4 regions of the Virgibacillus ihumii genome follow, and region 1 is predicted to be linked to each of the others. Evidence: riboswitches for the same ligand, from Rfam matches in the RefSeq annotation. Region 1 holds a riboswitch; each other region holds the start of a gene.
The links. A riboswitch is a leader RNA that binds a small molecule or an ion and turns the genes downstream of it on or off. The one in region 1 is predicted to bind S-adenosylmethionine.
Positions count from the first base shown of each region.

Region 2: linked by a shared signal. The riboswitch ahead of HUX68_RS17545 (LLM class flavin-dependent oxidoreductase) and the one ahead of HUX68_RS08560 (OsmC family protein) in region 1 are both predicted to bind S-adenosylmethionine.
Region 3: linked by a shared signal. The riboswitch ahead of HUX68_RS00410 (5-methyltetrahydropteroyltriglutamate--homocysteine S-methyltransferase) and the one ahead of HUX68_RS08560 (OsmC family protein) in region 1 are both predicted to bind S-adenosylmethionine.
Region 4: linked by a shared signal. The riboswitch ahead of metK (methionine adenosyltransferase) and the one ahead of HUX68_RS08560 (OsmC family protein) in region 1 are both predicted to bind S-adenosylmethionine.

Region 1 is NZ_CACVAN010000001.1:1,722,051-1,728,118, forward strand. It holds gene HUX68_RS08555 (glycoside hydrolase family 84 protein) at 43-2,592, opposite strand; SAM riboswitch class I at 3,033-3,138, shown strand; gene HUX68_RS08560 (OsmC family protein) at 3,296-3,742, shown strand; gene HUX68_RS08565 (TraR/DksA family transcriptional regulator) at 3,843-4,382, shown strand; gene HUX68_RS08570 (SLC13 family permease) at 4,454-5,836, opposite strand; gene HUX68_RS08575 (tripartite tricarboxylate transporter permease) at 5,855-6,068, opposite strand, start outside.
Region 2 is NZ_CACVAN010000001.1:3,550,128-3,556,195, forward strand. It holds gene HUX68_RS17510 (sensor histidine kinase) at 1-353, shown strand, start outside; gene HUX68_RS17515 (hypothetical protein) at 443-769, opposite strand; gene fabF (beta-ketoacyl-ACP synthase II) at 958-2,193, shown strand; gene HUX68_RS19630 (hypothetical protein) at 2,211-2,375, shown strand; gene HUX68_RS17530 (SDR family oxidoreductase) at 2,689-3,348, shown strand; gene HUX68_RS17535 (hypothetical protein) at 3,550-4,011, shown strand; gene HUX68_RS17540 (hypothetical protein) at 4,177-4,341, shown strand; SAM riboswitch class I at 4,460-4,578, shown strand; gene HUX68_RS17545 (LLM class flavin-dependent oxidoreductase) at 4,670-5,722, shown strand; gene HUX68_RS17550 (ATP-grasp domain-containing protein) at 5,738-6,068, shown strand, end outside.
Region 3 is NZ_CACVAN010000001.1:68,285-74,352, reverse strand. It holds gene HUX68_RS00430 (putative glycoside hydrolase) at 1-777, opposite strand, end outside; gene HUX68_RS00425 (NADPH-dependent FMN reductase) at 1,039-1,605, opposite strand; gene HUX68_RS00420 (cation diffusion facilitator family transporter) at 1,632-2,570, opposite strand; gene HUX68_RS00415 (ArsR/SmtB family transcription factor) at 2,613-2,939, opposite strand; SAM riboswitch class I at 3,151-3,247, shown strand; gene HUX68_RS00410 (5-methyltetrahydropteroyltriglutamate--homocysteine S-methyltransferase) at 3,336-4,442, shown strand; gene HUX68_RS00405 (hypothetical protein) at 4,549-4,692, shown strand; gene HUX68_RS00400 (universal stress protein) at 4,786-5,202, opposite strand; gene HUX68_RS00395 (SulP family inorganic anion transporter) at 5,246-6,068, opposite strand, start outside.
Region 4 is NZ_CACVAN010000001.1:1,337,772-1,343,839, reverse strand. It holds gene HUX68_RS06715 (ABC transporter permease) at 7-816, opposite strand; gene HUX68_RS06710 (ABC transporter ATP-binding protein) at 816-1,595, opposite strand; gene pckA (phosphoenolpyruvate carboxykinase (ATP)) at 1,867-3,456, opposite strand; SAM riboswitch class I at 3,668-3,775, shown strand; gene metK (methionine adenosyltransferase) at 3,908-5,107, shown strand; gene asnB (asparagine synthase (glutamine-hydrolyzing)) at 5,336-6,068, shown strand, end outside.

The DNA.
Region 1 (6,068 bases):
TAAAACATATTCGACAATACCAAATGATAATAGAAATTCGATCTACTCCACTATCAAAACGATGCCATCTTTAATTTGGATCCGGGTGCCAATTTGTGCATTGTCTCTGAGCCAATCGTTGGCGTGTATACTTAGCACATATCCATTATCAGGGATTACGGAATTATTTCCACCTCTTTTTACGACACTCCCATCGACAATGGTGACTTCATATCCCCACTGATTAGTCCCGGTGCGCTCACCTTGTTCAGGCGTATATTTTATTAACTCACCTGCGCCACGGAAGGTATTTACGCCATTCAATTCCCTGTAATTAACAACACTTAATTCCCACATACTTTTCATTAGAAACGGTTTCATGATTGGCTGACCTATCTTCTGTGGCATCTCATTAGCCTGTATCATTAAATCCCGCAGTTGATCATGATATTCCTCAGCCCTTTCCCTATTATCTTCTGCTTTTGCCATTAAATATTGAACAGCAACTTCACCAGCCTCACCATATACATTGAGATTCTGTAAGTACGGCTCAATGGCCTTCAGGAAATCATCGTTTTCCAATTGTTTCCGCAAATTTTCAGGAATCTGATTCATTGCTTCAAATTCAGCAATTAATTTTTCTGCAGCCTGATCTGCATTATTCGACTGATAGGCTTTCCAAAATTCTTCAATCGATGGTTTTAGCGTGAATTCCAAAGGAGCCAGTTTTAACACACTTTCCACGAGAAATGGTCGCAACACCCCTACGCCAATTTGTTGAGGGATTTCTTCCGCGCGACTAAAAGCATCAAGCAGTTTTTGTTTATATTCACTAGCTTTATCATCATTCCCGGCTTTTTCTGCCATCAGATATTGAACGGCGTATTCCCCAGCCTCGCCATAAAGACTAAGCTTCTTTAAATATGGATGGATTTCCTCTAAGAAACTTTCATTTCCCATTTTTCTCCGTAAATCATCAGGCAACTGCTGCAGTTTTTCAAATTCTGCTAGCAATTCTTTCTTAGCATGCTCAGCATTGTTTGATTGATAAGCTTCCCAAAACTGCTTAATTAATGGCTCTATTGTCAAAGATTCTCTATCGTTGATTGGAGAGGAATACGAATTCTCAGCGAACGTTTTCAATAACTCCGCTGCATCCCCGCCAAATGATTGAATGCTGCGTTCCCACGAATCTCTTGGATCGTAGTCACCTGGATTCCAACTATAATCAGCAATCGTGAACAACGGAATTTTTGATGCCTCTGCCTCATTCATCGGGTTGGCGGTTAATCCAATCATGCCATGCTCAGTCAGATCGGGATCCCTATTTACCAGCGGACCCAGGAATAAACGATTACGATTATAATCATTCACTGGATAGTTATCCCATAATAGTAAATCATGCTTAAAAATGTTCGAAACCGTTTCTGTGCCTTCCGATGTTATTTTCTCAGAAACTACTTTAGGGCCTGTCCACATTACGATAATGTCGTCATTCAGCAACTCTGCAAACCTTTCGCGATAAGCGGTAGTACCATTACCAGCGTAATCTGTCGGAACAGTAATCAGTCGCTCCGCACCATCGTGTTGCTGTAAAAATTCTTCACTGAACCGATTTAAAAGATACGCATGTGCTGCAGCAACCGGGGTGGGATCATCCCCAAATTTGTTTATATCCTGCTCGCAATGCAAGCTTTTACTTATGTCATCCAGAAAGATTGCGTAGGAACGAACACCAAGATCCCACATCGCCTGCATCTTGTTCTTTAACGAATTGAAATCCTCGTCCCCTGAATAGCAAACCGTATTCCCCGGTGAAAGTGAGAAAGTGAACTGAACATGATTATTTCTGGCTTTATTAATCAACTCCTCCAATTTTTTTAATTCGTCCTTAGGGTATGGTTCGCGCCATTTTTCCCGATGATACGGATCATCTTTTGGTGCATAAATGTACGTATTGAGCTTATTCTCACCATAAAATTCAATTTGGCTTAGTCTGTCTTCATGTGTCCATGGTGGTCCATAAAATCCTTCGATAGACCCGCGAATCGGCATTTTCGGCCAATCGCGAATTTCCACTTCTGGAATCCAGTCCCTGCCTTTTCGATCCTTGATGATTTGCTTAAACGTCTTTGCTGCGTAATAAGTACCCGTTTTGTCTTTACCTGCAAGAACGATTGTCTTGTTATCCACATTTTTTGAAGCAAGTACATAGCCCTCTTCTTTCAATGATTCAGGTCCTTCGACACCAAGCTGATTTAATACAGATGCAGATGACGGATTTTCTCCGGGGCCACCAATCCAAATAGTCACCGGAGTATCTACTTCATCACCAGGTTGCATACGGACAATCCGCTTCACATCCGCCGCCTGCAGTGTATCAACGACTTCATTGACTGCATGGCTGTCGGTGTCATCACCAACTACAATTCCGACAACAGGCGTTAATGGAAAACCTTCACCAATTACCTTAACTTCCTGCGGCTTTGGATTAATTTTCAAATCCCCTTTCTCCGCCGCTGAAACCTGATTCATACCATTGACAAGAAATGCACATAACAGTAGAGCGAAAGAGGTAAACAACACGCTTTTCCAGTAACTTATTCTCTTCATCTTTCTCCTCCCTCAAAATTTTTTACTTCACTATCAACCATTAGAAACTGTCCACGTAATATTATTCTTTATGAAGCCAAAAAAATATGGTGATTGGAACAAAAGTCTCTAGTTATCACCATGTTAAATCATGCTGTAAAATGTGTATCATATTGAATCATCTAGCCATATAAACTCGGAAATTGAGCACCTTCTTGTCAGTTTCTGCCATGCCTGTCTTAAAAATATCAAATATATCAAAAAATTCCCATAGTTAATCAGAAGCAATTTAAAAGCAGAGCAATAACGTACTTTGACCCATTTTGGAAAAATTTAAGCAAAAAGAACCGCCTATTTTACAAGATTCGACAAAAACCGAAGTAATCATTTTCAAAATCCACTCTTGACTTCCCGGAAAAAGTAACGTAATATATATAACAATTTCATAAAGATTCATGAAATTCTTATCAAGAGAGGTGGAGGGAATTGGCCCTTCGAAGCCTCGGCAGCGGATCCATCGGGATACTGTGCCAAATCCAAAAGACAGATTTGTCTTAAAGATAAGAAGAGGAATCCATATAAACTTTCGCACCTCTTCTTATTCTTATAGAAGGAGGTGTTTTTTTAATTTCAAATATTGAGAAGTTACGGTCGCAGGAGTATTTAATTAAACCCGGGTATAACGATTAGTTTACCCAAAACAAAATCCAAGGAGGAATTTTTAATGGCTAACGTAACGTTTAAATCAGAAGTAGCATGGAGCGGTAGCGGGGTACTTTCTACTGCAGATGTACAGGGAAAGAAATTTGATATTGATGAACCAGTTGCATTGGGAGGAAATGACGCAGCACCGAACCCGGTGGAATATTTGCTTGGAGCACTTGGAGGGTGCATTAATGTACTCGTCACAACATTTGCGGAGCAATTCTCCGTTGATGTAAAGGACGTTAATGTACACATTGAGGGTGACTTGGATCCTGATGGTTTTCAAGGGAAAAATCCCAACGTGCGGCCCGGCTATCAGGAAATACGCTATCAAATTAGCATTGATTCCCCTTCCCCGAATGAAAATGTAAAGGCATTAATTGAACACGTGGAAAAGGTTTGTCCGGTAAAAGATACATTACAGGGGACCACGTTAAAAAACATAGATTATATAAGTGCTACTTAAATAAACTTTTTTAATTGGACCCGGCACCACTTTTAAAGATAAATCACTCAAGTTTAAACTCCTTCAATTTAAGGAAAAGCAAACTGAAGGAGTTGATTCTGTGACACTGACTGATAAGCAGTTAAATGAGTTGAAAGCAGATCTTTTAAATATGAAAAGAAACCTTGAAGCACAGGAAACTGCAGAACGGTCAATCGACAATGATCCAGATGAGTTGAATGTAGCTGATAACCACCTCGCTGATTCCGCAAGCGAGTTTGTTGATCGTCAACAGCAGATGGCTGAAAATAATTTACAGGAAGAACGCCTGACTGAGGTGAATGAAGCACTTCAACGAATCGATGAAGGAACATACGGAATATGTTTAGACACAGGAAAGGAAATTCCATTTGAACGTCTAAAAGCAGTACCCTATACAAAACGTACCGTTGAGGCCGAAGAAACGCACCAAAAACACAGTAACCAGGCCGTGGCTAGCTCTGACAGTCACACCAGCAAGCTGTTAAAACCAAACGGCGAAATGGAAGATTCGAGAAACCGCACCTTGGAACGGCTTGAAGAGGAACACAATACGGTTGAAAAAGCTGATGATAAATCAAGATTTAACGAAGAGCCAAACGATCAAACAAAATGGGAATAACGGGAACAGAGACGGCCGTATGGGTTTCCATACGGCCGAAAAAAGTGCCATATAGTTTGAGAACATTGCTCTTACATAATTAATTGCCAATAAAACTCAGCCGAAATCAGAACAATAGCAATCCATAAAACACCTGCAACTCCACCAACCCGCAGGATATCCTTTTTGTTAAACGCACCATATGTATAGTAAATCATATTAACCGGTGACTGTGTAACCAGGAAAAATCCAGGTACGCCGGCAAGAAAAACAACCATGGCAATCAGTACCGGTGAGATGGTGCCCAACTGTTTGCCGATTTCAAGACCAAGCGGAATCATTATTGTCATGAAACCGAGCACACTTACAAAAAGCGTACGCAACAGCATTGTACCAACAATAACCAGCCCTAAAATAACAATGGTCGCGTTGGATGGAATAATCTCGACAAATCCGTTTGCAATAATGTTTAATGAACCTGTTTCTATCAATAGATGAGAAAGAATAAGTGTCGATCCGAAAAACAGAAACATGCCCCAGTCAATTTCCTTCTGCGCTTTACTCCAATCCCAGATACCAATCACCGGGAGCAATGTTAGAACGGCGCCGAACATCCCGACCATTGAAATCGAATAACCGTGCACCGGCTGGATAATCCACAACACAACTGTCACACTGATTATAATGATCATTTTAATCTCGGAGGCTTGCATTTTACCCAGCCTGACAATCTCCATATGAATGAAACGAATCACATCATTTTTCCGGATCTTCTCCGGTGGATACAATTTAAGAAGCGTAATCCATAAAATAACGATGAATAGCATGATTGGCGGTATAAACAGCAGCATCCACGTAAGATAATTCAATTCTATACTGCCATTCCGATTAAACATACTGAATGCGTACAACGTGGAATTTGCACCAGTAATAACAGCTGCACCACTAAGGGTGACAACAAAACAGCCGCCAATAAACAGCGTTTTTGCAATATTATCTGCTTTGCCAAATTCCTTCAAGCTGCCTGAGATTTTATCAATAACAGATACAATCAGATTGCCTCTTCCGATATTTGTTGGGACAAGGACAGACAGCATCAGAATCAGAAACATCAATAATAACAGGAGCAGCCTCCCGCTCCCCCTCGAAAACCGCAGCACATACAATGACATCCGATAGGCAAGCCCGGATTCCAGAAAAGCGCCGGCAATCAGAAAGGTTGAGAACAGTAGCCAGACAACATCAGATCCCAGGAACGAAAGCGTTTCCTCAAATGAAAAAAAGTGGAGTGATATCATCAGCATTAAGATAAGTGCTGTAACCGGGGAAGGGAGTGCTCCCCCAATCCACAGTATTTGCGCGATAACCAGCACTCCAAATGTCTGCACGATAACATTCCACTCGAACAGCAGCGGAGAAACAACGATGACATAAATTGCCACTGCCAGAATAACAAGAATATTTGATTTGGACATAAACGATCTCCGCCTTGATTAAGATTGTGCCTGTTTCTTCTTTTTAATTAGATTCATAATTAATGGATATGCCAGTGATAACACTGTTAAGATGACCAGTGTTATGGCGATAGGCGATCCGAAGAATATCCCGATGCCTCCGTCAGATGCGACTAGGCTTTTCCGAAAATTCTGCTCCATGCCGGCCCCGACAATTAATGCTAAAATCAGTGGTGCCATTGGAAAATCAAGT
Region 2 (6,068 bases), 1.8 Mb from region 1:
TTTATGTGAACCGAACCAATCTGGAACAGGTTTTTATCAATTTGATTAAAAATAGTATTGAGGCAATGCCGGTGGACAGGGAGAATAGGAAAATTACGATTTCCACCGAACTTGACAACGGAATGATTATAATCCATTTGCGGGATACCGGGAAGGGGATAAATCCGGAGAATTGGCAGAGCGTTTTTGACCCGTTTATTTCATTTGGTGATCGGGGTATGGGCATGGGTCTGCCTTTCGTAAAAAAGACGATTATCGAACATTTGGGGAATGTTCAGATTATAGAAAGTTCACCAGAAGGAACGCACTTTCAAATCGAACTCCCGCTGAATGGAGCACTGAATATGAATTAAGGAATCTGTTAAAAGCAGATTCCTTTGTTGATTATTATTCCTGAAGTGAGGGACACTGGAATTGTATAAATAATGTATTTCATCAATTACTACGAGTCATATTCCTCTAAAAATGCCAAGTCTTCATTTGACAAGGGTTCATTATTAATTTTTGCTCCTTCCAGCATCACTTTTCCATCTGCGAAATCCTTCTCTGCAAGAATACATGGGATATCCTTTTCCACAAGCTTTCCGTCATTATTGTAAAACAGATAACCATCTTTTTCGTCATATATAAACGAGTTGATTTTCATGTTTGGTGTGATGAATAATGTGATTTTTTCGTTATCGTTCCACATTATTTTCACTAGAATTTTTTTGTTCATCTTCTTTTCTGCCAAGGTTTTCAGGGTGTTTAATGAAACGGCTTTTTCCACTTATTTTACCTCCAAGCTGCTCGTTTTAAGAATCCTGCTTGTTATTTTATTTTATTATTTTTTGATTGCCGAAACAAGCTTGCATATTTTCGAATATTATCCATCCATTCAGACCGGGAAATGATAGCTTCCCATATGTTAAGATGTATGCATGAAAGATACGCTGCAATTTGAAAGGAAGTTTAAGTTTGAAGCGAAGAGTTGTTGTAACTGGAACAGGTGTTGTTTCGCCATTGGGAAATGATGTGGAAACACTGTGGGATAATGTTAAAAAGGGAAAGTCCGGGATTAAGCGGCTTGAATCCGAAGAATATAGTGACATCAGCACAAAAATTGCCGGCTATATTGATGATTTCCATCCGGAAAAGTATTTGGAAACAAAGGAAATTAAAAAATATGATTTGTTTACACAATATGGGTATGCTGCTGCGATGCAAGCATTGCAGCAGTCAGAACTCAATTTGGAAACAGTGGATAAGGACCGCGTCGGCGTCTATATTGGTTCCGGCACAGGGGGTCTGCAGACACTGTTAAGTAATCATAAAACGATGCTGGAAAAAGGAACAAGACGGGTATCACCCTTCTTAATTCCAACGATGATTAATAATATGGCTGCTGGTCTGGTTGCGATCAAAACCGGGTTCCGCGGGCCAAGTTTCGCGACTGTATCTGCTTGTGCAACGAGTAACCACGCCATTGGAGAAGCATATTTAAATATCGCGCATGGTTATTCGGATGCGATTTTGGCAGGCGGAGCGGAGGCTACTATCACACCACTATATTTTGCTGGTTTTTCAAAGATGCGTGCCATGTCAACTAAGAATGAGACACCTGAAGCAGCATCACGTCCGTTTGACCAAAAGCGGGACGGATTTGTTATGTCAGAGGGTGCAGGTGTGTTATTTTTAGAAGAATATGAACATGCCAAGGAGCGTGGTGCGCCTATTCTCGGTGAAATTATCGGCTACGGCAGCACAACAGATGCGTATCATATTACCGAACCGGATTATCAGGGCGCTGCCAAAGCAATGAAACTGGCTATTGAACGGGGGGAAGTTGAACCGGAAGACATTGATTATATTAATACCCATGGCACCAGTACGCCGGCGGGTGATATTTCTGAGACGAAAGCGATTAAGGAGGTTTTCGGTGAGTATTCATATCACCTTAAAGCCAGTTCCACAAAATCAATGGTCGGGCATATGTTTGGGGCGGCAGGTGGTGTCGAAGCTATTATTACATTGAAAAGTATGGCAGAAAATGTTTTCCCGCCAACCATCAATCTGGAACATTCGGCCCCGGAATGTGACTTGGATTATGTAGCAAATATAGCATTGGAAGGCAGCATTAATATTGCTTTATCCAATGGTTTTGGATTTGGCGGCCATAATGCGGTTGTTGCTTTTAAAAAATATTTTATATAAGGAGGCACAGTGTGTGAGTGACTAGGGACAACTGTACGAACAAAATGGCAGACATACTTTTGATGATCAATCAATGGCCATTAGTATGGCTGCAGGATGGCATCGGTGTTTGGATGTTCTTAGGCTGTCCGACACGAGGCATCACAGACTGTACCGGTTTGGTCCGCTCCATGCCGAACTGATTAACATTTTCCATAGAGGATGAAATATTAGTTGCCACACCTTCTGGAGCAATTGCGTTATAGTGATGCCTTTCTGTCCATACGGTTATGAGATTTCTGCCCAGGAGTTGAATGAAGAGTTTATATCTATCCTGTCCATTAACAGTCCGTTTCGGAAAGACACAAATTAAAAATGGACAGAGTATTGTACAATATTCATCGTAAAACAAAACGGGGGTCAAATGACGAGTAAACCAAAAATTGTTGAGACGGGAATTTAGACAATCTCTTTCCCATTCATATATGATAGATAGGTGAAATCTTTTTTGAAAGGATGGATAATTTGAAAATTCTTGTAGCAGGTGCAAATGGTCAAATTGGAAAGCATCTTGTGTCAATCATACAGGAAAGTGACGGTTTTGAAGCAAAGGCAATGATTCGTAAGCAGGAGCAGGCGTCTTACTTTGAAAATCTGGGTGCGGAAACGGCAATTGTGGATTTAGAAGGAGATATCGAGCCGATTGCACAAGCCGCTGAGGGCGTCGATGCAGTTGTGTTCACAGCAGGATCTGGCGGCCACACTGGAAAAGATAAAACCATTATGGTCGATTTGGATGGTGCTGTTAAAACAATTGAGGCGACTAAGGATGCAGGTGTGAAGCGCTTTGTAATGATCAGTTCGTTTGATACGACCCGTGAAGCAATTCAGGAGGCTAATGCATCCTTTGCGCCGTATGTTATTGCAAAAAATTTTGCTGATGATTGGCTGCGCAAGACAGATTTGGATTATACAATTATTCATCCTGGCGTACTGACAAATGATAAAGGAACCGGTCAGGTGGAACTGGCGGAAAAAGTGGATCGTGGCGAGGTTCCAAGAGAAGATATAGCAAGTGTTATTCTTGCCAGCTTGCAGGATGAAACTACGGTCGGAAAGGAATTTCAGGTTGTCGGCGGAACTACATCTGTCAATGAAGCAATAAAATTAGTTTAACGGAAAGCAGTTGCTGCGGAAGACAATTTGCCTTTTAGGCGGATTGTCTTTTTGCGGTTTTCATACATAAAATCTGACACAAGAGTTGTTTTTATATTCCTTTATCACAAATTCTTATTATGATTATTATTAATATTTATTTTACTTAACATATATCTGTTGTTAAAATGGCACAAACTAATAAACAGTGGAGGTGTTCAGATGAAAAAATCAAATTTATTATTGCTGTTCGTAACCTTGGTCGTTGTTGTGTTGGTAACCGCCTGTGGATCGGGCGGCGATAGTGAGTCATCAAAAGAAGAAAATGAGCAGAAGTCAGAACAAGCCTCTGAAAATGAAAAAGAAAACAATTCAGCTTCTTTGGATAAAGGAATTGAAAAGGTATTGACTTCTCTTCATGAATTGAAGAATACCATTGAATCATCACCCGGCGAAACCGGGAAAATCAACAGTAATGGGAAGACACTTTCAGAAAGCTGGGAGCCCATTGAAAAGAAGATAGAAGAACGAAATCCTGATGCGTATGAAAATATTGAAAAGAGTCTGTATCCGCTCATCGGTGAAGCACAGAAAGAAAATCCGGATACCAATAAGCTCACAAAGCTCATTAAAGAAACAAACGAAAAGCTCAATCAATTCAAGGACAAGGTATCTTCATCATAATCATCTATCAATTATGGCGATGAAATTCCATATAAGAGGCTAAACTTATTGAGCTTTTCAGAAAAAGAGATAAAACTTCAACCATTTGGGTGACGAATCCCTTTTAGAATAACGGTATATTTTAACCTTCAATTCTCATACTAAGAGAAAAAGGGAGGTTACATTATGGCTAAGCGAACGAAGAAAAACGATGCTGATCAAAAGAATAAGGATGGGTTTGATTCCAGTAAGCGGGATTCCGAGTTTTCCAAAGAAGTCGGAAGCGCGGAGGCAAATCGAATCAAAAAGGAAAAAGCGAAGCAAAGAAGGGCAGATTACTGGGATCTCTGAGATACTTGACAATACGGTGTCCGGTTTCTAGGATTAACAATTCCCATCAATTAACTAGGCTTTTCTATTGACATGACATAAATGATTACTTTATGATAAAAAGCAATAATTAAATAATTGCCTATCCAGAGAGGTGGAGGGGAATGGCCCTTTGAAGCCTCGGCAACAGGTTCACTATGGATGTATATCCTTTGAATACTGTGCCAATTCCATCAAGCATGTCTTGAAAGATAGGGGAGGACAAAACTGATTTTTAGTATAAAACTCTTTTCCTATCCGGGGAAAGAGTTTTTTGCGTTTAATTCATCTAAGGCGGGGAGTGGAATGTATGAAGTATGGTTTTTGGCTGCCGATTTTTGGCGGGTGGCTTCGCAATGTTGAGGATGAACAGATGCCGCCAACATTTGATTATGCAAAAGAAGCAATTCAATCAGCAGAAAAATGGGGATTTGATACAACCTTAATTGCTGAACTTTACTTGAATGATATTAAAGGTACGGACAAAGATTCGCTGGAGGCATGGTCAACGGCGGCAGCTTTGGCAGCAGTGACCGAAAAAATTGAAATTATGGCGGCTGTCCGTCCGTTGTTTCATAACCCGGCTGTGACGGCAAAAATGACCTCGAATATTGATCACATCAGTAATGGACGTTTCACCTTAAATATCGTTTCCGGCTGGTGGGCCGAAGAGGCGAAACAATATGGCGGGGCTTTTACGGAACATAATGAACGGTATGATCGGACAAGCGAATTTATTGAGGTTTTAAAAGGGTTATGGACCGAGGAGACGTTCTCCTATGACGGGAGTTTTTACAATATTGAAGATACGAAGCTTTCACCAAAACCCGTGCAACGTCCGAATCCTGTTTTATATGCAGGTGGTGAAAGTAAAAAGGGCAAGCAAGTTATTACGTCGCTTTGTGATGCCTATATCCTTCATGGACATACGGTTGAAGAGGCTGCAGAAAAGATTTCCGGCATGAAGGCACGCAGAAAGGATGCCGGACGTGAGCCATTCCGGAGTATTGGAATGGCAGCATATGTGATTTGCCGTGATACAGAGGAAGAAGCTCAGAAAGAATTAAAACGAATTACCACAGTAAAAGACACAAGTGGCTATGTCGGGTTCAAGGACTTCACATCCAAATCGGAACTTGAACAGCAGATTCAGTTACAGGATTACTCGGTATCCAATCGGGGGCTGCGTCCGAATCTCGTTGGTACGCCTAGGCAAATCGCTGAACAGATCTTAGCTTTTGAAGAAGCTGGAGTGGATCTCTTGTTGTTACAAAGTTCGCCGCAATTGGAGGAACTGGAACGTTTCTCCAAGCAGGTTATGCCTAAAGTGGAAGAACTGCGCGCTGCTTTGCCAAAAAAATAAGGGAGGGATATTTACATGAATAAAATTTATGTCATCCATGAGAATAGCGAATGGACAGAACACTTGACTAATAGATTGGAAGAATTAAATCTGCCATATGAAGAATGGAATCTTAGTGATGGGATGGTTGACCTTACTTCCGAGCCGCCTGAGGGGATATTTTACAGCCGGATGAGTGCTTCATCCCATACGCGGGGTAACCAGTTTGCTCCGGAGTTAACCAGTGCGGTGCTTGCATGGCTGGAACAGCATGGAAGAGTAGTGATTAATGGCAGCCGTGTGCTTCAGCTGGAAGTGAGTAAGGTGTTGCAGTATCTTGAGCTTGAAAAGTACGGCATCAAGACAC
Region 3 (6,068 bases), 1.7 Mb from region 1:
GTTAGCATATTCAACAAAATCAGTAACCGCCTTCACGCGCCTTTTGACATTTTTCATTTCAGCGTTCTTATAGTCCCCCTGGCTGTACTGCAGTACCTCGTCGTAATCCTCAAAACCTTCCGGGAAACGTACATAGTCAAATTGAATTTCCTGAAAACCCATTTCAGCGGCCATTTTGGCAATTTCAACATTATATTTCCATACTTCTTTCTGGAATGGACTTACAAATGCTTCACCCTTTCCGTTTGTCCATACTTCGCCATTTTTAGTAAAGGACCACTCCGGATGTTTTTTTGCAAGCACAGAATCTTTAAAAACAACAATCCGCGCAATTGGGTAAATGCCTTTTTTCTCAAGTTTTTTCAATAGTTTTCTGGGATCATCAATAAAATTTATACCAATATCCTCATATTTAGTACCCTCAGGTTTAAATGTTAAATTACCGTGATCTTCTTTTATGTCAATAACCATTGCATTCAATTCGGTTGTTTCCACGAGATTGATCAGTTCATTCATCCTGCTTCCGCCGGCAGACGGACCAGTGACATAAATCCCTCTAACAGCATCAGGGTATTTAAACGTAAAACCGGAATCATATGTAAAACGCTGCATTTTGTTTTCCAATCCAATTGTTTCGACACTTGTATGCCGTTCCTTATGCATGCTTGCACGATGTATCTCTTCCCCACTGGACTGTTGCGTAAACAGCATTACAGCTGCCAGCCCTGCAACAAGAACTCCGGCACATGCCAATATAATCAGCTGTTTTTTTCCCATTTTTCTATCAATCTCCTATGCAAAGTTATAAACCTATTATAATGGAATTTGTCATTTTTTAGAAGATAATAGCAGAAAATTTATACGGAATTTTTAATAGGAATAAGTTACATCGCTAATTTCATGGTTTGGAATGAATGGAGGGGTGTTGGAAGTATTGATTGCTGAAGTTTACGCCATGCGGACACAATTTAGAACTCCACTGTATAAAAAAACAATGGCGGCTGGCTGCAGGAATCACCGTCATTGTCCTATAAAACTTTAAAAATCATATTGAGTTTCTTTTTTGTCGAGGATGCTTTTATATGTTTCCGTTAATTCAATTGTATCTTCCACCAGCCGATCAAGCCTGAACAGCACATCATCATCAACAATTTCTTTTCGGTAAAAATTCTTTTCCTCAATAAATACATATGATTGAACGATCTGTGCCTTCATATAACCAAGTATCGGTTTTAATTGCTGTTCAGGAATTAAATAATGTTTGGCCGATCCTGCAGTTACAAGTATACTGACGATTTTTTCCCGAAATGCGTCAACAGGAAGTAAATCAAAAATATTTTTCAATGTACCGGGAATGGATGCCTGAAATATTGGTGTCCCGATTATAATCGCATCCGCTTCCATCAACGTTTGCGCCACATATTTGGTATCGCCTTCGTATTCCATAAAATTACGTCCGTCACTGAACTGAATATCATATTCCGCCAGATCAATCAGTGCAGTCTGTGCATCAGGAAATTTCTTCGTTACAATATTCATCGTGTATTCCATTGCTGTTCTTGTTTTTGATCCGACAGTTGAGCCGGATAATCCGATAATTTTCATTTGTTTCTCCCCCCGCTACTCCTTAATCAGTGTTCATGCGCCGGATTGCCCTGATCATAACTGCACATCAACGATTCATCATGTGGATGTTCTTTATTTTCTAACTGAATGGTTACATGGCCGATCCCTTTTTGCTCCAATTGTTCCTCAATATATCGGAGCAGATTTTGACTTTCTTTAATATTGAGACTGCCATCAACTACCGCATGACAGGATAATGCGTTTTGCCCGCTCGTAATACTCCAAACGTGCAAATCATGAATGCCGTGCACACCCTGAACATTTTCAATCGTATTAATAACCTCATCCAATTCAACATTTTTCGGTGTACCTTCCATGAGTACATGGACGGCGTCTTTTGTAACTTTCCAACCGCTTATCAGTACCAAAGCTGCCACAATGATACTTGCGAGCGGGTCTGCCCAGCCCCAATTGAAAAACATGATGAGAAGTGCAGCAACAATTGCTCCAACCGATCCGAGTAAATCGCCGAGTACATGCAGGAATGCCGCACGCAAATTTAAATTTTCATCGGTGTCACCACGCATTAAAATCCATGCTACCACGATGTTTACAATAAGACCAATGATGGCGATGATAAGCATGCCGACCGACGCCACTTCATGCGGGCTGGTAAACCGCTGAAATGCCTCATAGAAGATATACAGTGCAATGGCCATAAGTGTCACACCATTAAAAAAGGCTGCCAAAATTTCAAAGCGTTTATACCCATATGTTTTACTGTAGTTAGCTACTTTCTCACCCATGGCAAAAGCAATCAATCCAACACCAAGGGAAACAGAGTCACTAAGCATGTGACCCGCATCTGACAGTAAAGCAAGACTGTTCGTGATAAACCCGCCAACCGCCTCTATGATCATATATGCGGTTATAATAATAAAGCTGATCATCAATGCCTTTTTATTTGCACCATGTGTATGGTCGTGACCATGATCGTGTCCCATAGGAATACCTCCCTGCTATTATGTAACATATTAAAGTTGGCATCAGCTGTGCAGTGCATGGTCAATGGTTTGCTTCAAAATGTTAATAACATGCTCATCGTCATGGGAATAATACAATGTTGTGCCTTCCCGGCGATACTTCACGAGACGCAAGTTCTTTAGGAATCGAAGCTGATGTGAGACTGTAGATTGCCTCAGGTGCAGCGCTTCCGCAATACCATTCACCGAATATTCATTATGAAATAATAAGTGCAGGATCCGGATTCTGGTTGGATCCCCTAAAGCTTTAAATGTCTGCGAAACAACAAACAATGTTTCCTCATCCAAATCTTTTTGTTCGATCTGCTGTTCTTCATTTTGATCTGCCATTTATAATTCCCCCACTCGTCTAAACCATTCGAATGTTTGGCTGAAGGTTGTCAATATTAATATATGCGTATATCAGTATATGTTCATATTTTATAATTGAACCATTCAAAAGTCAAGAAACCGTCTATGATGATGAGCTGCAAATTTTTGTATTGACATTCCAAAACTTCAGGTGTATCGTATTATTTAAACTAAACTGAATAACGAAATATTCTTATCCAGAGAGGTGGAGGGACTGGCCCTTTGAAGCCTCAGCATCGGTTATAAAACTGTGCTAATTCCAGAAGCGCAATGCTTGAAGATAAGAAGAGTGACGTATAAAACAGTCAGGTCTCTTCTTATTGGAAGAGGCCTTTTTATGTTTTCGGATTCAGTTACCTTAAAGGAGGAACATGGATGACAACCAAAATCGGTACAAAAGCACCTTTTCGCGCAGACCAGGTTGGGAGTTTGCTCCGACCTGAGCGGCTGCATGCGGCAAGAAAGGATTTTAAAGAAGGCACTATTTCTGCAGAACAATTGCGTGATGTGGAAAATGAGGAAATCAAACGGGCAGTTGACAAACAAATTGAAACCGGCCTGGAAGCTGTCAGTGATGGGGAATTCCGCCGAACCTGGTTCCACCTCGACTTTATGGAACATTTAAACGGATTTGAAGGATATGTACCTGAACAGGGTTATGCATTCAATGATCAGGAAACGGAAAAATACAACGTTCGGAATTCGGGGAAAATCTCATTTAACCGAAGTCATCCATTTTTACGGGATGTCAACGACCTACTTGATATTGTTGATGAACGTGCCGCTGTAAAGTTTGCGATCCCAAGCCCAAATATGTTTTTTAACGATGGTATTCGAAATGCAGACATTTATCCGGATGTTGAAAAATATGCAGAAGACATTATCCAGACGTATCAAGATGCGCTTCAGGCTTTTTATGACAAAGGACTCCGCTATTTGCAGCTGGATGATGTCTATATTGCCGGGCTTGCTGCTGACAGTGTTCCATGGAATGATGATATGGTCGACCGGGATTATCTGATTGACCTGGCAGTGCGTGTTCTCAATGAAAGCCTCGCCGAAAAACCGGATGACCTGACTGTAACAGTACACTTATGCCGGGGAAATTACCGCTCCACATGGGCATTTGAAGGCAGCTATGACCGGATTGCCCCGAAATTATTTGCAAAAGGCAATGTTGATGGATTTTTCCTCGAGTATGATGATGATCGTTCCGGCAGCTTTAATCCGTTGAAATACGTTCCTGAGGGTGGTCCGCGCGTTGTACTTGGCGTTATCACATCCAAATCGGGTGAACTGGAAAATAAAGATGAAGTCATCTCGCGTATAAAAGGTGCGGCTGAATATGTTCCACACAACCAGTTGTGTCTGAGCCCACAATGCGGATTCGCTTCAACCCATCACGGTAACAAACTTACGGAGGAACAGCAGTGGGCAAAACTGAAATTTGTTGTGGATGTGGCCCGTGAAATTTGGAATTAAGTGCCAAAAAGGCTGGGACAAATCAAAAAGTGTAATTCAAAAAACGAACAATTCTAGAAATTAGCGGAGGAAATATACGTAGACTCCTGCGGGAGGAGAGGCCTAGATGAGACCCCGCAGTGCGTATGCACGAGGAGGGCTCAATGGCAGTGTGACATTTGATAATACCGTAACAAGCATTTCCAATATTATTAACCGAATTAACAAAATGGATTTTCAGGCAAAAGTTGTCCATCATATTTCCCAGTGAAAAAATCGTTGAATGCTGTATAAACGTTAAAGCCCGTACCTGATGTTCAGGCACGGGCTTGTTCAATTCACGTAAAGACATGGTTTCACTTTTTCATTTCACAATAAGAACCGGACAATCAGCCCGTTTAGCAACTTTGTGGCTTACACTGCCTAAAATCATCGTTTGCAGATTATTCAACCCTCTGCTCCCGATTACAATGCAATCAAAATCATGCGAATTTGCAAATTCAACGATTACCGGGCCGGGTTCCCCGTGAAGTATTTGCACGTTGTAGTCAATATTGTTTCCCTCAATCTGATTCAATACGTGCTGAATCTTTTCTTTTCTTCGCTGCATAATTTCATACTTACTGTCATGGTGGAGAACATCTGATTTTGATTTTTGCCCATCAACCACATAAACAACATCAATTGTTCCTTTAAATTTTTCTGCAAGCTGAATGGCATAATCTGCCGAACGAACTGAATGTTTTGAACCATCCGTAGCCAATAGTATCCGTTTAAACAAAGGTTCACCCCTTAGAAATTTCGCACTCTATGACATTTCCATATTAATGACCGGACGCTTTTGAAAGTCCGCCGATACGTTTTTTTAAATTGCGGCTTTCATCATTCAGTCCGGTATACGTTACGTGTATATCATTTTCCGCAAACTTCATTTCAATTTTATCCAGCGCACCAATTGCCGAATCATCCCAGAGATGTGCGTGTGTCAGATCAATTTCCACCGCTTCAACAGAGTCCATAAAGTTAAACTTTGCCGGAAAATCGCTGACCGAAGCAAAGAACAACTGTCCTTCCACACGATAGATTTTTTTCTGCTCCCGCAAAATAAGCTCTTCCGTCACTTTTATCTTGGAAATTTTTGCAGCAAAGAATATTGCGCTTAACAGCACCCCTGCCAAAACACCAATCGATAAATTATGCGTTACCAGAACGAGGGCCACCGTTGTGACCATTACGGCTGCATCCGTTTTAGGCAGTTTGTTCAAATTTTTCACCGATGACCAATCAAACGTACTTATTGAAACCATAAACATGACACCAACAAGCGCCGCCATTGGAATTTGCACAACCAAACCACCCAGAACAATAATGAGAAACATCAGGAAAGTCCCAGCAACAAAAGCGGATAACCGGCCGGCACCACCCGATTTGACATTAATAACGGATTGTCCGATCATAGCACATCCGGCCATTCCGCCGAAAAATCCCGCTACAATATTGGCAATTCCCTGTCCGCGGCTTTCTTTGTTATTATTGCTTTCCGTATCCGTCATATCATCTACTATATTAGAGGTTAATAATGATTCCAGCAACCCGACAATTGCCATTGATAAGGAATATGGAAAAATAACCATAAGTGTCTCAAAT
Region 4 (6,068 bases), 380 kb from region 1:
TTTTTTCTAATTTGAATCCCTGATCAGTAAGTGTTTGGTCTGTTTAACGATTACATGCATGATTACAGCAGAAATGGTAATCAGCAGCAAACTGGCTGCAACGAGCGTAACATCAGATATCTGAACACCGTAAATGGTCAAATAGCCAAGTCCTTTTTTTGAAACAAGAAATTCGCCGATGATGATTCCAATCCAGGATACGTAAATGTTTATCTTCAATGTTAAAATTACTGTCGGCAGTGTTGCCGGAAACACGGCTTCTTTAAAAATGTCGCCGCGCGTTGCACCAAAGCATTTCAATATTTTTATATAGTTGTAATCCACCGCTTTGAATCCGGAATAAATAACTGAAGAAGTAATCAGGGCCGTGAGAATGGCAGCAATGGTTATGATTGCGAAATAACCCGGTCCGACGAGAACGATGATAACTGGCCCCAGAGCCAACACGGGTAAAGCATTCATGATGATAAAAAAGGGATTCATAATGTTGAAAAATCGTAATGATGACCAGAGAGCGCTGGCTGTCAGGATTCCACTGCTTGTGCCGATGATGAATCCAGTAATCGTCGCAAGCAATGATACCCTGAGGTGCATCAGCATCAATCCACTCGAAACATTTCCAAAAATTAATGCGTACACCTGTGATGGAGAGCTGAATTGTAAGGGGTTAAACCAATCTATTCTGCTGGCCAGTTCCCAAATGACGAAAAGGGTTATTAGCAATATAACCAACCATGAATGGATGATTCTGTTTTTATGCTTTTGGCTGCTTTTATATTCTTTAAGTAGACCATAATAAGTCCCTGCTTTTTTCATTAAGGCCACACCGCCTTATCGAAGGATTCGAATACTTCCCAGATCTTATCAAAAAGCAGCTGATATTTTGGATGTCTGCGGACTAGAAATGGTCGTTCTTCACGAAGCTCGATTGGCACATTAAATGTCCTTGCAGCTGTCCCTGGATTGGGAGCCATGACTATAATCCGATCGCTCATGCATATTGCTTCTTCCATATCATTTGTAGCCAGCAGTGTTGTTTTATGGCAGCTCTTGAGCATCTTTGAAAATACATCTTCCAGTTTGCGTTTTTCCCGGTAATCCGTAGCTGAAAATGGTTCATCCAACAGTAAAATTTTCGGATCCATAATGAGTGTCCGGACGAGTGCAACTCGCTGACGCATCTCAGCGGAAAGGCTATCGGGATAGTAATTTCCAACATCCGGCACACCAACATCACGCAGAAGATCCACTGCCTTTTGCCTGGTGTAGTCTGACAGTTGACCACTGATTTTCGGACCAACCAGAACATTATCCATTATTGATTTCCATGAAAACAAATAATCCTTTTCAAGCATATAGCCGATTGTATAATCAGTCTGTTTCAGCGGTTTCAAATCCAGCAGGATATTCCCTTCAGTCGGCTGGATGATGCCGGATATAATCGAAAGCAACGTTGATTTGCCACATCCACTTTGTCCAAGGAGAGCGGTGATTTCACCTTCATTTATCTTGCATGAGACGTTGTCCAGCGCCTTTGTGAATGACTTTTTTGCGAAATAATGATGTGATATGTTGTCTAAGGTAAGGAATGACATTTGTTTCTCCTCCTTAGGTTTCACATACTTCCTTGACAATTCGTGTTGACGGTCTTTATGGGAATTATTCCGGAATTTCACCGATTTCTGTCGTGATTGCATTTTCGAATCTTCATGCGTTGTCTCATCATAACCTATGCTTCACGGCATAAATGTGTGATTGCCTATATAAAAAACGGCCTCTGTAAAAAGAGACCGTTATCAGCACTGCGCTGATGAAACTTTTCCTTCATTTATTAAAAATCCTTGTGGGATGAGGAAACAATCATTATTAACCCCGGTATAATGGACCAGCTTTTTTGATTTCATCACTTGCATGTGTGAACTGATTAAAGTTGTCATGAAACTTCATGGCTAGTGATTGTGCTTCTTTGTCATAAGCTTCTTTATCGTCCCAGGTTTGTTTTGGAATCAGTACTTCATCCGGAACACCGGGTACGTGCATAGGGATTTCCAGTCCGAAAATTTCATCGCTGGTTGTTTCGGCAGAGTTCAATTCGCCTTCAAGCGCTGAATGAACCATCGCGCGTGTATAGGATAATTTCATCCGCTTACCAACTCCATATGATCCACCAGTCCAGCCGGTGTTAACCAGAAATACACTTGTATTATACAAATCAATTTTCTCGCCAAGCATCTCAGCGTATGTCGCCGGTTCGAGCGGCAGGAACGGTGACCCGAAGCATGCTGAAAACGTTGCCTGTGGCTCGGTTACGCCGCGTTCTGTACCGGCAAGCTTACTGGTGTAGCCGCTTAAAAAGTGATACATAGCCTGTTCTTTGGTTAATCTGCTGATGGGCGGTAAAGTACCGGATGCATCAGCTGTCAGGAAAATTATGGTGTTTGGATGGCCAGCTACACTTGGCGAAACAATATTATCAATATTTTTCAGGGTATAGGCGGCCCGGGTATTTTCTGTCAGCGATGTGTCATCATAGTCCGGTTGACGCGACTCTTCATCAAGAATGACATTTTCCAGTACCGATCCAAACCGGATTGCGTCATAAATCTGCGGTTCTTTTTCCTGTGAAAGGTTGATGCATTTTGCATAACAGCCACCTTCAATATTGAATACACCGTTCGTGCTCCAGCCGTGTTCGTCATCCCCGATTAATCGGCGGTACGGATCTGCGGAGAGCGTAGTTTTACCGGTTCCGGAAAGTCCGAAAAATAATGCAACATCCCCTTCCTGACCAACGTTGGCAGAACAATGCATCGATAAAATGTCACGCTGTGGGAGCAGGAAATTCATCACGGAAAAAATGGATTTCTTGATTTCTCCGGCATATTCAGTACCACCAATCAGAACGATGCGTTGTTTGAATGAGACAAGAATAAACGTTTCGGAATTCGTTCCATCGACTTTCGGGTCTGCCTTGTATGTAGGGGCAGATATGATAGTGAATTCGGAATGATGGGTTCCCAATTCTTCCTCCGTCGGTTCGATAAACAGTTGTCTGGAAAACAGATTGTGCCAGGCATATTCATTGAAAACTTCAATTGGCAGCCGGTAATTTGTATCGGCTCCGGCATAGCCCTGAAAATGATATAATTCATTTCGTTCCTTTAAATGGGCAACCACCTTTTTGTAAAGGTTATCAAAAGATGCCTCATCAATCTCCTGGTTGACGATTCCCCAGTCAATGACGTCCTTAGTGGTCTCATCCCGAACGATGAACTTATCTTTTGGGGATCGCCCGGTATATTTACCGGTAGTCGCACGAATTGCACCTGATGCAGACAGCGTTCCCTCTTCACGTGCCAGAATTTTCTCGACAAGCTGTGGTACGGAAAGGTTATTTTGCAGATTATCATGTGAAAGTAAATCTTTGATTAATTTTGATTGTTCCACCGCATTCATTTGTGATACCTTCCTTTATGATGGATTTTAATTAAAGTACATTTTAATAATCAAGTTGTAAATCTGTTTATTTAGTATAACACATTCATAAAATTAGTCCATACTAATTATACGAATATTTATATGAACTTTTCATGTCAAGTGTGTCATTCCCTTGTAAATTGTTGACATGACAGCGCTTTTCCGTTATGCTGAATTTCGAGCGGAAACTCTCTTATTCAGAGTCGGTGGAGGGACAGACCCGATGAAGCCCAGCAACCGTCACATGCTGTGAAAAGGTGCTAATCTGACGCAAGGATTTATCCTTGGACAATAAGAGCGAAAGGCTTCAGGACACCTTTCCTCATGATTGCAGGAAAGGTTTTTTTATTTTTTCTAACCTTATTAAAACATAAACATACACTGAATAGATAGATTTCCGTACTATTTTTTAAAGGGAGGACTTAGCCACATGGCTGCAAATCGTCGTTTATTTACATCTGAATCTGTTACAGAAGGGCATCCTGACAAAATCTGCGATCAGATATCAGATGCTATTTTGGATGAAATTTTAAAAAATGATCCGAATGCCCGGGTGGCATGTGAGACAACAGTAACTACAGGATTAGTATTGGTTTCGGGGGAGATTTCTACTACTACATATGTAGATATTCCTGCAATTGTCCGTCAAACGATTAAGGATATTGGGTATACACGCGCTAAATTCGGATTTGACGCGGAAACATGTGCCGTGCTGACTGCTATTGATGAACAGTCAGCAGATATTGCCGGTGGAGTTGATACGGCGTATGAAACACGGCAGGGGAAAACGGATGAAGAAATTGCTTCGATTGGTGCGGGTGACCAGGGGTTAATGTTCGGGTTTGCCTGTGATCAGACGGACGAATTAATGCCATTGCCGATTTCGCTCGCACACAAATTATCGAAGCGATTATCAGATGTACGTAAAGAGCAAATTTTGGATTATTTACGCCCTGACGGAAAAACACAGGTAACGGTCGAATATGATGAAAAAGATAACCCGGTAAAGGTGAATACAATTGTTATTTCAACACAGCACCATCAGGATATAACAACTGAACAAATCGAAAAGGACCTGATTGAGTATGTGATTCGACCGATTGTTCCGGCAAATCTGCTTGATGAATCAACCAAGTTTTTTATCAATCCGACGGGAAGGTTCGTAATTGGAGGACCACAGGGTGATGCCGGTTTGACCGGACGTAAGATCATTGTGGATACGTACGGCGGATATGCAAGACATGGCGGCGGTGCATTCAGTGGAAAGGATTCCACCAAGGTGGACCGGTCTGCATCATATGCAGCCCGTTATGTTGCTAAAAACATTGTGGCGGCAAAGCTTGCGAAAACATGTGAAGTACAATTGGCTTATGCAATCGGTGTGGCTGAGCCAGTGTCGATTTCCATCAATACATTTGGCACCGGTACGGTCGATGAAGCTGAGCTGGAAGCCGCAACACGAAAAATATTTGATCTACGGCCAGCAGGTATAATTCGGATGCTTGATCTGCAACGTCCAATCTACCGAAACACAGCTGCATATGGCCACTTCGGCAGAACAGATATCTTATTTCCATGGGAGAAAACCGATAAAGTCGAAGAATTGCAGGCCATTGTAAAAGAGGGATAACTGGGGTGTTTAAGTGCACCTCTTTTTTGTGGGGTGATCTAGTTGTGGTCACCACCTGAATTTTGGTGGAAACACTGAAATTTATCATTCGGCCTATTAATTAATCGGGATTTCAGTTTTGACAATGTAATTGCAAAGGCATTTCAATGAAAATAAGGCTTTCGTCAAGATGCATCTTTTATGATATAATTTTAAGGGTTCAACATGAATGAAAGCGAGGCAAAAGTGATGTGCGGTTTTATTGGAATACTGCGAAATAAACCTGAGGATTTGAACGAAGATCAGCTTAACCGATTTACAAACCAAAACAACATTATTACACATAGAGGTCCTGACGATGAGGGCTACTATCATGATGATTACGTATCTTTCGGGTTCAGACGCCTGAGTATTATTGATATTGAAACCGGTCAGCAGCCATTGAGCTATGATGATGAAAAATGCTGGCTTATTTTTAATGGCGAAATTTATAACTACGTTGAATTGCGGGAGAATTTAGTGAAAGAAGGATTTTCATTTGCAACCGAATCCGATACTGAAGTAATTGCTGCGTTATTTTCCAAACATAAGGAAAATGCATTTCAGTACTTAAGGGGAATGTTTTCCATCCTGATTTGGGATAAAGAGCAGCAAACACTTTACGGTGCACGAGATCCGTTTGGCATTAAACCATTATTTTATAAGGAATCAAAAGAAGGAACTATTTTTGCGTCAGAGAAAAAAAGCATTACGTTAATGATGGAAAATGAAGAAGTTAATTATGAAGCATTGCAGCATTATTTAAGTTTCCAGTTTGTTCCGGAGCCGCTGACATTGACTACAGGCATTAAAAAAATGGAGCCTGGCCATTATTTTGTGAAAAAGCCGGGACAGGCATTGGAATTCAATCGGTACTGGCATGCAACGTTTAATCCGGTGTTAATGGAGAAAAACGACTGGATCAAGCGGATTCAGGACGTAA